Regions from separate parts of the Agarivorans sp. QJM3NY_25 genome, predicted to be linked through region 2. Evidence: predicted binding sites of a transcription regulator. Region 2 holds the regulator's gene; each other region holds the start of a gene.

Region 1 (4,260 bases), 960 kb from region 2:
CCACATGAAGGACATTCAAAGCCTTTGCTGGTACAGTTAAATTCGCCCGTAAAATGACATTCATAACACTCATCAATCGGTGTATTTGTCCCATAATAAGGCACCCGATCATAGCTATAGTCCCAAACGTCTTCTAGGGCTTCTGTATTATGTTGCATATTTGGATATTCACCATAGCAAATAAACCCGCCGCTAGAGATCGCAGGGTAAGGCTGTTCAAAGTCGATCTTATCAAAGGGATTGACCTGTTTCTCTACATCCAAATGGAAACTATTGGTGTAATAACCTTTATCCGTGACTCCTGCTATCACCCCAAACTTCTTCGCATCTAAACGGCAGAAACGGTCACATAAATTCTCACTAGGCGTACTATACAAGCTGAAAGCATACCCACTTTCTTTCTCCCAACGCAGAGTTGCTTGTTTCAGCGCCGTTACGATCCCAAGGGCCTTTTGTCGTAACTGTTTACTATCGTAAACATGTTGGTCATCAGCATATAAAGCATTTACTGTTTCATGTAGACCAATATAACCCAATGAAATAGAAGCTCGACCATTTTCAAATATTTTGGAGACATCGTCTTCGGCGTTTAAGCGAACACCACAAGCTCCTTCCATATATAAAATAGGAGCAACTTTGGCTTTCACCCCTTTTAGACGCTCTATTCGGGTATCAAGACCTTGCTTGGCGATACTTAAACGTTGGTCTAACAACTCATAGAATCGTTGTTCATCCCCTTTTGCTTCGATGGCTATCCGCGGTAAATTTAAACTGACAACACCGAGGTTATTTCGACCATCATGGACTTCTTTACCGCCCTCTTGATAAGGTCCCAAGAAACTGCGACACCCCATTGGGGTTTTAAAAGAACCGGTCACTTCAACGACTTTGTCGTAGTTCAAAATATCAGGGTACATTCGTTTAGATGCACACTCTAAGGCAAGTTGTTTAATATCGTAACTTGGATCTTCAGGCTTATGATTTAAACCATCTTTAATCGCAAAGACCAATTTAGGGAATACCGCGGTTTTGGCATTTTTGCCTAAACCTGCAATACGATTTTGTAAAATTGAGCGCTGAATCAACCGTGCCGCCCAACAGGAGCCTAAACCAAAACCGAAGGTGACAAACGGTGTTTGCCCGTTGGCTGTATGTAAAGTATTCACTTCATACTCTAAAGACTGAAAAGCATCATGACATTCTTTCTCAGTTTGTGCTTTCGCATAAGCCTCTTGATCCGCTATTTCCCATTGTTTAGCAGTAGCTAAATGCTTTTCATGACTTTTGAGAACATAAGGCGCCAGAATCTCATCAATTCGATTGATAGTTGTGCCACCATAAATATGACTCGCAACCTGAGCAATAATCTGCGCTGTCACCGCAGTTGCAGTAGAAATGGACTTTGGCGTCTCAATTTCAGCATTGCCCATTTTAAAACCACCAGTGAGCATGCCTTCAAGGTCAATTAGCATACAATTAAACATCGGAAAAAATGGAGCGTAGTCTAAGTCATGGAAGTGGATCTCACCGCTATCGTGAGCCTTAACAACATCTCGAGGTAACAAATGGGTTTTCGCATAATGCTTTGCAACAATCCCGGCTAAAAGATCACGTTGAGTCGGGATCACTTTGCTATCTTTATTGGCGTTCTCATTAAGCAAGGCGGCATTACTTTGCTCGACCAGTCCTCTGATTTCGTTATTTAAAACGCTACGTTTGTCGCGGGCAACATCTCGATCATGACGATACTCAATATAGGCGCGAGCCAAAGTCTTATTGTCATTTTCCATCAGGCAATTTTCAACTGACGCTTGAATGTCGTTGATATCAACTTCTGCCAGATTGATAAATTGTTCGGTCACCTGCTGCGCTATTTGTAATGCGACAAGATTATCTTTTACGCCTAAAGCCTCTGCGGCTTTCAATACGGCGTCAACAATCCGTTTAGCGTCGTAAGGTACACGGCTTCCGTCTCGCTTGATCACGACTGTTTTCACGATTTACGCTCCAATTTTACTCACTCATTCATTAGAAAATTGCGGAACCCGCGCTACCAAAGGCTTAGCTGTCGATATTGTATAAAAAAGCATCTGGATGATCGGATAACCATATATTGTGGTTGAGAATTGTAGTTCCCACTAGATATGGTAGTCGAGAAGTTTAAACGTTAAAGCAAAATCAAATGATCAAGATCAAGCTAAGCTAAAAAAGCTTATCTGTTTGCCTAAAAATGCTCCACAAATCACGGCAAAATTTATGGCCTTTTTCCACAGTGATCTCACGGTTGTTATAAAGACCACAAACGGGGATAATACGCTTTTGTTTGGCTGCATCTTATATAAATGACTGAATATCTGTTGTTATTGATTAGTACCGTACTGGTTAACAACTTTGTACTGGTTAAGTTCTTGGGCCTGTGTCCCTTCATGGGGGTTTCTAGCAAAGTAGAAACCGCTATAGGAATGGCATTAGCCACTACATTTGTATTGACTCTGGCTTCTATGTGCTCGTATCTGGTCGAACAGTATATTTTGGCACCACTAGATATCACCTATTTGCGTACCATGAGTTTTATCCTTGTGATCGCAGTTGTGGTTCAATTTACGGAAATGTTTGTCCAAAAAGCTAGCCCCGCATTGCACCGCGTATTGGGGATCTATTTACCCTTAATTACCACCAACTGTGCGGTGTTGGGCGTGGCGCTATTAAATATAAATGAGCAGCATGATCTATTTGAGTCCATCATTTATGGTTTTGGGGCTGCGGTCGGTTTCTCATTAGTACTGATACTATTTTCTGCCATGCGCGAACGTTTAGTCGTTGCCGATATTCCCCTCCCTTTTAAAGGGGCTGCGATCGCGATGATCACCGCTGGACTCATGTCTTTAGCCTTCGTCGGTTTTGCCGGCCTAATTAAGTAACCACAGCATGTTAGTAGCCTTAATTACCATTACTCTATTGGCCTTAGTATTTGGCGCCATTCTTGGTTATGCCGCAATTAAATATAAGGTGGAAGGCAATCCAATTGCGGATCAAGTCGAAAGCTTATTGCCGCAAACGCAGTGTGGCCAGTGTGGTCACCCTGGATGTCGTCCCTACGCCGAAGCCATCGCCAATGGTGAGCCCATCAATAAGTGCCCTCCCGGCGGGGACGAAACTATCGCTAAAATCGCAGATTTACTCGGTGTGGAAGCAATTCCTTTAGATGCAGCAGCAGTGAAAGAAGACGACCGTAAAAAAGTCGCCTTTATTGTTGAAGATGCTTGTATCGGTTGCACCAAGTGCATTCAAGCTTGTCCAGTAGACGCGATTATGGGTTCCAATAAACACATGCACACGGTGATCGCAAAAGAATGTACCGGTTGCGAGTTGTGCGTTGCCCCCTGCCCAACTGATTGTATCGAAATGCGTCCAATTGAGACAACCACCAAAAATTGGGATTGGAAATTAAACCAAATTGACGTCTCAATCATTGAGGAACTGAAATAGATGGTGGCTTGGCTAGAAAAAATAAAACAAGGCTTTACCTGGAACTACCAAGGTGGGGTTCATCCTGAAACCAATAAACAGCTGATTAATTGCGAAAAACCAGAGTGGCTGGCGAACCCTGAGTATCTCACCATTCCTGTACAACAACACATTGGCAGCGCTGCCAAATTATTAGTTGTCGTCGGCCAAAAAGTACTCCGTGGACAAGCATTAAATGAGTCGCAGTTTTATCAAGCGCCTCCGGTGCATGCCTCATGCTCCGGTACCATTGTTGCGATAGAACCTCGTGTCACAGCGCACGCCTCTGCTATTCCAGAGTTAGCGATCGTGATTAAGGTCGATGAACAACAACGAGATGCGGTTTGGCCTGCCCCCCTTAGCCAAAATCAACAAACCCCAGAACTTATTTGCCAGCGAGTCCATCAATCTGGGATCGCCGGTATGGGTGGAGCTGGATTCCCCACGGCTCTAAAAATAAGCCCACATAAGCCCTTAGATATACTCATTATTAACGGCGCCGAATGTGAGCCTTATATTACGGCTGATGACTGTTTAATGCGCAATTACCCAGCCGAAGTCATTAAAGGGGTACAAATATTACAAACAGCGCTGCAGCCGAAGTTAACAATTATTGCCATTGAAAATGATAAACCGGAAGCAATTGAAGCCTTAAGCAAGCACACCAATGATTCGATTATCATCCGTAGCATTCCCACCAAGTATCCTTCTGGCGGGGAAAAACAACTGATCGAAATTTTAACCGGACAACAA
Region 2 (4,260 bases):
GTTACACCTTCTGCCGCTTCAATAGAAACGGTAAAATTAGTTGAAAATTGTTCGGTGTTTACATCCACCATCAGTGGCAATTTTAATTGCTGACAACGCTGTCTCGTCATGGGTAAACAAATTAGACCGCGACCATGGGTAGCCATAAAATTGATCGCTTCTGGGGTCACCATGTCTGCGGCCATAATAATATCGCCTTCGTTCTCACGATCTTCATCATCCATGAGCACCACCATTTTTCCATGGCGTAAATCTTCAATAATTTCTTCAATACTGCTTAATGACATAACAAACCTTCTAAACTTAATAAGGGGGCCTATTTAGCGTGCTAGCCTTTGGAGCACTAGGCACCGCTTTATTTCACAAAACCATGTTGCGCTAGAAATGCAGCATCGATCTTCGATGATGATTTATTCTCTTCTGCGTAACCAAATAATCGCTCCACATAGCGAGCGATGACATCGACTTCCAAGTTAATTTTTTGACCTACAGACCAATTTGCAATGGTTGTTTGTTCAGCTGTATGCGGAATGATAGTCAGGCGCAACTGTTGCTGATTGACCTCATTCACCGTGAGACTAATGCCATCGACAGTGACCGAACCCTTATGGGCAATATAACGCGCGAGATCCTTGGGGACTTGTAGCCAAATGTTCACCGCACGGGCACTAGGACTAATACTAAGTACTTCGGCTAAACCATCCACATGTCCACTAACAATATGTCCCCCAAAGCGACTTGTGGCTAACATCGCCTTTTCCAAGTTCACTTTATCACCCTGCTTACAACCAGCTAAAGAAGTTAGACTCAAGGTTTCAGTTGAGACATCTGCACAAAAATATTGTCCGCCATACTCAACCACAGTTAAACAAATCCCGTTAACTGCAATACTATCCCCTAAACAAACATCTTCCATATTTAGCTTGGCGCAGGCAATTCTCAAACGTACATCACCCTGACGATGCTCCAAGCTCTTTATTTCACCGAGAGCTTCAATGATACCAGTAAACATTATTATTACGCTTCCTCATTCTGGGGAACCCAGATGGTTTTTGTGTCTGGACCAATACGACGAATATCTAGGCAACGCCAAGATTGAAGCTGCTTCATCTGTTGGTATCCGTTAAGAGCCACCAAACTTTGAGCATCCGCGCCCATCAGTAGCCCCGCCTGATAAACAATCAACTGGTCAACCAAATTTGCTTTGAGTAAAGCTGCCGCCAAACTGGCCCCAGCTTCGACCCACAAGTCATTAATCTCCGCGGAAGCTAAAGCTGCCATAAGGCGCTCTAACCAATGCTCACCCTTAGCAATTGTGAATTGTTTCGCCACATCAAGTTGGTTTTGCTCAGCAAACCCAGCCAAGCATAGCGATGATGGGTCCTTAAAAATATCCAGTGTTTTTGGCGCAGAGTTCAAGCGTTGCTGACGATCGATAATCACCCTAAGCGGCTGGCGTAAGGTCGATCGATCGAGCTGTTCAGCCAAGCTGCCCAGTTGATGATGACGTACATTTAAACTTGCGTTATCCCGAATGACAGTTGTTGCAGTGGATAATATAGCGTGACTAGCAGCCCGCTCTCGTTGCACATCACTGCGGGCATGAGTCGAGGTAATCCACTGACTTTCACCATTGGCTAATGCCGTTTTAGCATCGATAGAACCCGCTAGCTTTAAGCGTACAAAGGGTCGCTTTCGCTCAACTCGGCTCAAGAAGCCAGGATTTAACGCACGAGCCGCCGATTCCATTAAGCCAAGACGAACCTTAACGCCTGCCTGTTCGAGCATGGCAATTCCCTTGCCCGCCACTTGTGGGTTGGGATCAATCATAGCAATTACCACTTCCGTGATCCCTAGCTCGACGATCATGGCAGCACAAGAACCAGTTCGACCTACATGGCTACAAGGTTCTAAGGTGACATAACAACACGCGCCATCAAGGCTGAAACCGGCTTGTTTTGCATCCGTAACTGCGTTTACCTCAGCGTGTCCTTGACCCGCTTGTCGATGGTAACCTTCACCGATGATACGACCATCTTTAACAATGACACAACCAACGTTAGGATTTGGTGCCGTGGTATATCGGCCCAGCTTCGCTAAGGCTATCGCCCGAGCCATAAATTGACAATCAAGTGCAGAAAACATTCGCTACTTTTCCAACTTAGCAATCTCTTCGCTAAACTCTTTAATGTCTTCAAAAGAATGATAAACCGATGCAAACCGCACATAAGCGACTTTATCCAACATGATCAACTGCTCCATCACCACCTTACCAATCAGTTTGGTCTCGACTTCTCGCTCACCAGTGGCTCGAAGGTGAGACTTTATTTTGTTCACCGCTTGTTCAACCTGATCAACACTCACAGGACGCTTTTCTAGCGCGCGCATCATACCTGAGCGCATTTTCTCTTCATTAAAAGGTTCGCGAATACCGTTGCCTTTGATAACTCGGGGCATCACCAGTTCCGCGACTTCAAATGAGGTAAAACGCTCATGACACTCTAAACATTCTCGACGTCTGCGCACTTGGTGGCCATCAGCAACCAAACGAGAATCAATAACTTTAGTTTCATGAGCGGAACAAAATGGACAGTACATGCGCATAACCTTTAAAAAACCTGCCGTGATTTTATCCGGTTAGGCAACGAAGGTACAGGCTCGCTATAAGCTAAGTGAGGAATATTTTGCAGCTTAAAATCATTCGCACTGATGAATCACACCATACATAGTTTATCAGCTCGTTCCAAAATAGCGCTCATCTACAACAGTAAATACCTATATTTAGCCAAATAATAATGCTCACAACTCAACGATTCCAAGCACAGCATCAACTAACTAGATATATTTAGAATATGCTTACCACTATTACGAGTATATTTGACTATAAGCTTTACTCACTCCAGTTCGACCAAAAGTAATCCTCTTATTAAAAGAATCACCAAGGAGGAAGCCAACTTTATTGGAGCTGACTCTGATCGATGCTCAAACAGTAGTTGCACACTAAATGGATAATTTACACAGTCGGTTTCAAATATTGATGGCAACACAATCACCTTGCTCAATGAATCGGCATTCACGCTCTCGCCCACCCTGAGAAGGATAAGAATTACATGTTTATAAAGAGCAACAAGCTCTGGTAGTAAGGCCATTGGGATAGCGTAGCTTTGATCACGGCAAAATAATTAGCCAGCTAAAAATATCACCGCATGATTAATTCTAAATACGAGGCATTGATACAATGAAGATGCATAGTTTAACCTACGAGACATAAACCTGTAAGGCTCGAACCCGAAGACTGAAAGTTAAAGAGTAGGATAGCGAACGCCGCCGTATGCAAGCAGCTCGACGAAAATAGCTAGACTGCACATATAAAAATGCACGATAGCGGTTTACCTTCGCTAATTAGCAAGCACTAACAACATAAAAGCCCCCCAAATAAACAACTGTAGGATCACCAAACGCTTTGCATTTTTTAAAGTGCTCATATCCATTACATTTCTCTCTCTTAGAATTGACCAACCACGGTAGTAATTTGACTGTTCCTTACTATTTGAGATAACAAGCAAAAATAGCACCAATAATAAAGTAGTATCATTACTGAACTCAACCCACTAGTAATAAATTAAACAATAGTAGTTGTTGACAACAAAGTCTATTTTTCACACCAATAAAAAAAGGAGGCTCAAAGCCTCCTTTTTTAACACTGTTAGTCCCTAACTATTTCACTGGCTACTTAACCATAGACAGGGAAACGTTGGCAAAGTTCTAACACTTGGCCTTTGACACGCTCAATAACAGTATCATCTTGTAAATTATCCAGTACATCACACATCCAGCCCGCAAGCTCTTTTGCAGCTGCGACATCAATACCGCGACGAGTAATTGCTGGAGTACCAATACGTAAACCACTGGTCACAAAAGGTGAACGAGGATCATTTGGCACCGAGTTTTTGTTCACCGTAATATTGGCGCGACCCAGAGCTGCGTCAGCATCTTTGCCCGTAATATCTTTGTCGATTAAATCGACCAAGAACAAATGGTTTTCAGTACCATTTGACACGATTTTATAACCACGCTCTTGCATCACCGCAACCATCGCTTTAGCGTTATCTAAGACGCGCTGTTGGTATTGCTTGAACTCTGGCTCCATCGCTTCTTTAAAAGCGACCGCTTTAGCAGCGATCACATGCATCAAAGGACCACCTTGACCACCGGGAAATACCGATGAATTTAGCTTTTTCTCAATGGCTTCGTTAGCAC
Region 3 (4,260 bases), 1.6 Mb from region 2:
TTACTAATGAAAATATGCTGCTCATGTGCGGGCAATTTTGCATAATCGATGCGGTCTCTGCTGACATCCACTTCTTCTGGACGCCAGAAAAATGATAATTGCTTTTCAATTAATTTTTCAAAGATAGGATGACGTTGTTGGTCATAACGAGCCACGTTTACTGGCTGACCAAAGAACATGGGTTCTTTGGTGGAATCGTTGGCTGTTTGGGTGAAAATTGAGTAGTTCATCTACATTATTCCTAACAATTTTTTGCGCCTAAGCGCGTAAACTTGGCTTAAATTTTACATGCACCGCCGGCGCAATCATCATCTTCTGGCTCGGGTTTCATATTATCGTGCTGGTCGCTAGCTCCATCACGAGTATTATGATAATACAGAGTTTTTACGCCATATTTATAGGCGGTTAGCAGGTCGGCAATCAAGATTTTCATGGGGACTCGATTACCCACAAAGCGTGATGGATCGTAGTTAGTATTAGCCGAAATACTTTGGTCAACAAACTTTTGCATTAAACCCACTAATTGCAAATAACCGTCATTATTTGGAATATCCCAAAGTAACTCGTAGCTATTTTTGAGGTTTCCAAAGTCAGGCACCACTTGTTTTAGAATGCCGTCTTTACTGGCTTTTACACTGACGTAACCGCGTGGCGGTTCAATGCCATTGGTCGCGTTGGAAATTTGGCTGGAGGTTTCCGATGGCATCAAGGCCGATAAGGTTGAGTTACGTAAGCCGTAAGTGGTGATTTCTTGGCGCAATTCTTCCCAATCGTAATGCAGCGGCTCGTTGCTTAATTGATCCAACGATTTTTTATAGGTATCGATGGGTAGAATACCTTGCGCATAGGTGGTCTCATTGAACATCGGACAGGCACCTTGCTCCTTGGCAAGACGCATCGAAGCTTTTAACAGCCAGTACTGGATTGCCTCAAAGGTGCGGTGGGTTAAATTGTTGGCACTACCGTCACTGTATTTGGAACCATTCTTAGCCAAATAATAGGCATAGTTAATGACCCCAATCCCTAAGGTGCGACGGCCAAATGACCCTTTTTTCGCTGCTAGTATGGGGTAGTCTTGGTAATCGAGTAAGCTATCTAAGGCTCGAACTGCAAGATCTGACAAGTCTTCCAATTCGTTGAGATCTTCAATTGCACCTAAATTGAAAGCCGATAGAGTACATAGGGCGATTTCACCATTTTCATCATGCACATGCTGTAACGGTTTGGTGGGCAGTGCAATCTCTAAACAAAGGTTTGATTGACGAACTGGTGCTTGAGCCGGATCAAATGGGCTATGGGTATTACAGTGGTCGACGTTTTGAATATAAATACGTCCGGTAGAAGCACGTTCCTGCATCAATAAAGAGAACAAATCAACGGCTTTAATCGCCTGTTTACGGATACTAGCGTCTTGCTCGTATTTTAGATAAAGCTGCTCGAAGGTATCTTGATCTTCGAAAAATGCATCATATAAACCCGGTACATCGCTGGGCGAAAATAAAGTGATGTTTTCACCCTTCACTAAACGTTGGTACATTAACCGATTCAGTTGCACCCCGTAGTCCATATGACGAACCCGGTTATCATCAACGCCTCGGTTGTTCTTGAGTACTAATAGTGACTCGACTTCGAGATGCCAGAATGGATAGAAGATAGTTGCAGCGCCACCACGCACACCACCTTGTGAACAGCATTTAACCGCCGTTTGAAAATACTTATAGAAAGGGATACATCCAGTATGGAAGGCTTCTCCACCACGGATCTCACTACCCAAGGCGCGGATCCGTCCAGCGTTGATGCCAATGCCCGCACGCTGTGATACGTAAGTTACAATCGATGATGCGGTGGCGTTGATGGACTCTAAGCTATCACCACACTCAATCAATACACAGGAGCTGAATTGACGGGTTGGGGTGCGTACTCCCGACATGATCGGTGTTGGCAAGGAAATCTTAAATAAAGAGGTCGCATCGTAAAAACGGCGAATGTAATCCAAGCGAACTGATTTGTCATAATGGGCAAATAAACAGGCTGCTACTAGGATATACAAAAATTGGGCACTTTCGTAGATCGTGCCAGTGACGCGGTTTTGTACTAGATATTTACCTTCCAGCTGTTTTACTGCTGCATAGGAAAAGTTCATATCGCGCCAGTGATCGATAAACTCATCCATTTGGGCAAATTCTTCCACGGTGTAGTCTTTCAGCAAATGCATGTCATAAAGACCAGCTTCACATTGTTTGACCACATGTTCGTAAAGCTTCGGTGGTTCAAACTGACCGTAGGCTTTTTTTCGTAAGTGGAAAACCGCTAAACGAGCGGCTAAAAATTGGTAATCGGGCGTTTCTTGAGAAATTAGATCTGCAGCCGCCTTGATAATCGTTTCATGGATATCTTTGGTGGCCATACCATCGTAGAATTGAATATGTGATTTTAGTTCGACCTGTGAAACGGATACATTTTTAAGGCCCTCGGCGGCCCATGTAATCACTCGGTGAATTTTATCCAAATTAATGGCTTCTTGTTTACCGCTACGTTTGGTTATCAGTAGATCTGTATTCATGAATGGAGGGCCTATATCCTAATTTTGTGCTACTGGCTGTCTAGTATGGCAAATATTGCCTGACTACTAGATATAGTGTTTATAAATTTATTTGATACAAGATAATGAGGTTTTGTCGATTTCGCAAGACTTGGAAAAATGAAGAACTTGTGCATAACATGCGGATAATCGCTATATGTTAGTGCTTACTAACTAGCTATCCATGTGACTTTGTTAGCGTGGCGTTAATGCAAGTTCTTTTTGCTATAAAAATAGAAAATTATTTATTTTTATGAAAACTTGAAGCGGTTTATAATTTAGCCAAATGTTTGGCGATTAGCTGTTCAAGTTGCTCACTTTTTTGACAGTGTAAATCGGCTTGCCAAGTGTGGATATTGTCATTTTCCGAAATATAGCCCCATTCGGCTAAAATAGTCGTCATCTGGGTGTTGTTTCCAGCTTCGATGTCACGCAGAGCGTCGCCAACATACAAACAATGCTGTGCTGCTACTTTGAGTTGTTGGCAGGCATGTAACATGGGTTCCGGATGCGGTTTCCGCTGGCTAACCGTATCGCCTCCGACTAGCGTTGCACAGCTCGCAAACTCAGTAAAGTAAGCAAGTAATTGCCGACTTAAACTTTCAGGTTTGTTTGTCACGATCCCCCAAGGTGTAGATGTTGCGTCTAAGTAGGCTAAGGTTTGCTGAATGCCAGGGAATAAATTAGTGTCGATGCAGATGTTCGACTGATAAAAGTCGAGTAATTGTTGACGCAGTTTGGTTTGCTCTTGTTGATGCCAACTTTCGCCAAAACCAAAACCCAGTAGCCCCATGGCACCATGGGAGCTTAAAGTTCGAGCATCACTTAAACTAATGAGTGGTTGCTGGTGCTGCGCTAGTACATGATTTGCGGCCGCTGCAAGATCAGGCGCGGTGTCTAATAAAGTACCATCTAAATCAAATAGTACCGCAAGTTTATTGTTCATCCTGATCCTGCTTGGCAAGTTGTAACATGTAATTCACATCGACATTAGGGCTTAAGCGAAAGTGCTCAATCACTGGGTAAAATTGTACCCCGGTAATGGCCTGACTTTGTAGGCCGTGCTCATCAGCCCAGCTGAGCAACTCTGAAGGACGGATAAATTTATCATGTTGATGGGTTCCGTTGGGAACCAGCTTGAGCAGTTTTTCTGCCGCCAGAATCATAAACAGGTAGGCTTTTGGGGTACGATTGATGGTTGATACAAAGAGGTAACCGCCGGGTTTGACCAATTTGGCGCATGCTGCAATTACCGAGCTTGGATCGGGCACATGCTCAAGCATTTCCATGCATGTCACCACATCGTATTGGGCAGGCTGTTGTTCGGCGTGCTGTTCGGCGGTGGTCTGCAGATAAGTTAATTGTGCCCCGGTTTCTAAGGCGTGCAATCTGGCGACTTCAATTTGCTCTTGCCCCATATCGATCGCAGTCACATCAGCCCCTCGCAGGGCCATACTCTCGGCTAATATTCCGCCACCACAACCGATGTCGAGGACTTGCTTGCCAAATAGTCCCTTGGCTCCCCGCTCAATATAGTCGAGACGTAATGGATTGATCTGGTGCAGGGTTTTAAAATCCCCTTGTTCATCCCACCAACGGGAGGCTAAGCCTGCAAAATGTGCTATTTCTTGGTGGTCAACATTTTGGCTGTTATTTGGCTGTTCCATTGGTCTCTTTAT

The links. Region 2 encodes NrdR, which represses ribonucleotide reductase genes. Its sites were predicted from a motif close to AAACACNANATNTNGTGTTT; they were not measured.
Region 1: a site for NrdR is predicted at 2,102-2,121, ahead of nrdD (anaerobic ribonucleoside-triphosphate reductase). Genes of this name have one in related genera too.
Region 3: a site for NrdR is predicted at 2,625-2,644, ahead of nrdA (class 1a ribonucleoside-diphosphate reductase subunit alpha). Genes of this name have one in related genera too.

What each region holds. Positions count from the first base shown of each region.
Region 1 is NZ_CP194041.2:2,450,754-2,455,013, reverse strand. Features, by position in the region: gene nrdD (anaerobic ribonucleoside-triphosphate reductase) at 1-1,997, opposite strand, end outside; gene rsxA (electron transport complex subunit RsxA) at 2,343-2,921, shown strand; gene rsxB (electron transport complex subunit RsxB) at 2,929-3,489, shown strand; gene rsxC (electron transport complex subunit RsxC) at 3,490-4,260, shown strand, end outside.
Region 2 is NZ_CP194041.2:3,414,210-3,418,469, forward strand. Features, by position in the region: gene ribBA (bifunctional 3,4-dihydroxy-2-butanone-4-phosphate synthase/GTP cyclohydrolase II) at 1-287, opposite strand, end outside; gene ACRRSW_RS15670 (riboflavin synthase) at 356-1,012, opposite strand; gene ribD (bifunctional diaminohydroxyphosphoribosylaminopyrimidine deaminase/5-amino-6-(5-phosphoribosylamino)uracil reductase RibD) at 1,018-2,145, opposite strand; gene nrdR (transcriptional regulator NrdR) at 2,149-2,598, opposite strand; gene glyA (serine hydroxymethyltransferase) at 3,734-4,260, opposite strand, start outside.
Region 3 is NZ_CP194041.2:1,840,428-1,844,687, forward strand. Features, by position in the region: gene nrdB (class Ia ribonucleoside-diphosphate reductase subunit beta) at 1-230, opposite strand, end outside; gene nrdA (class 1a ribonucleoside-diphosphate reductase subunit alpha) at 278-2,563, opposite strand; gene ACRRSW_RS08535 (HAD family hydrolase) at 2,853-3,527, opposite strand; gene ubiG (bifunctional 2-polyprenyl-6-hydroxyphenol methylase/3-demethylubiquinol 3-O-methyltransferase UbiG) at 3,517-4,248, opposite strand.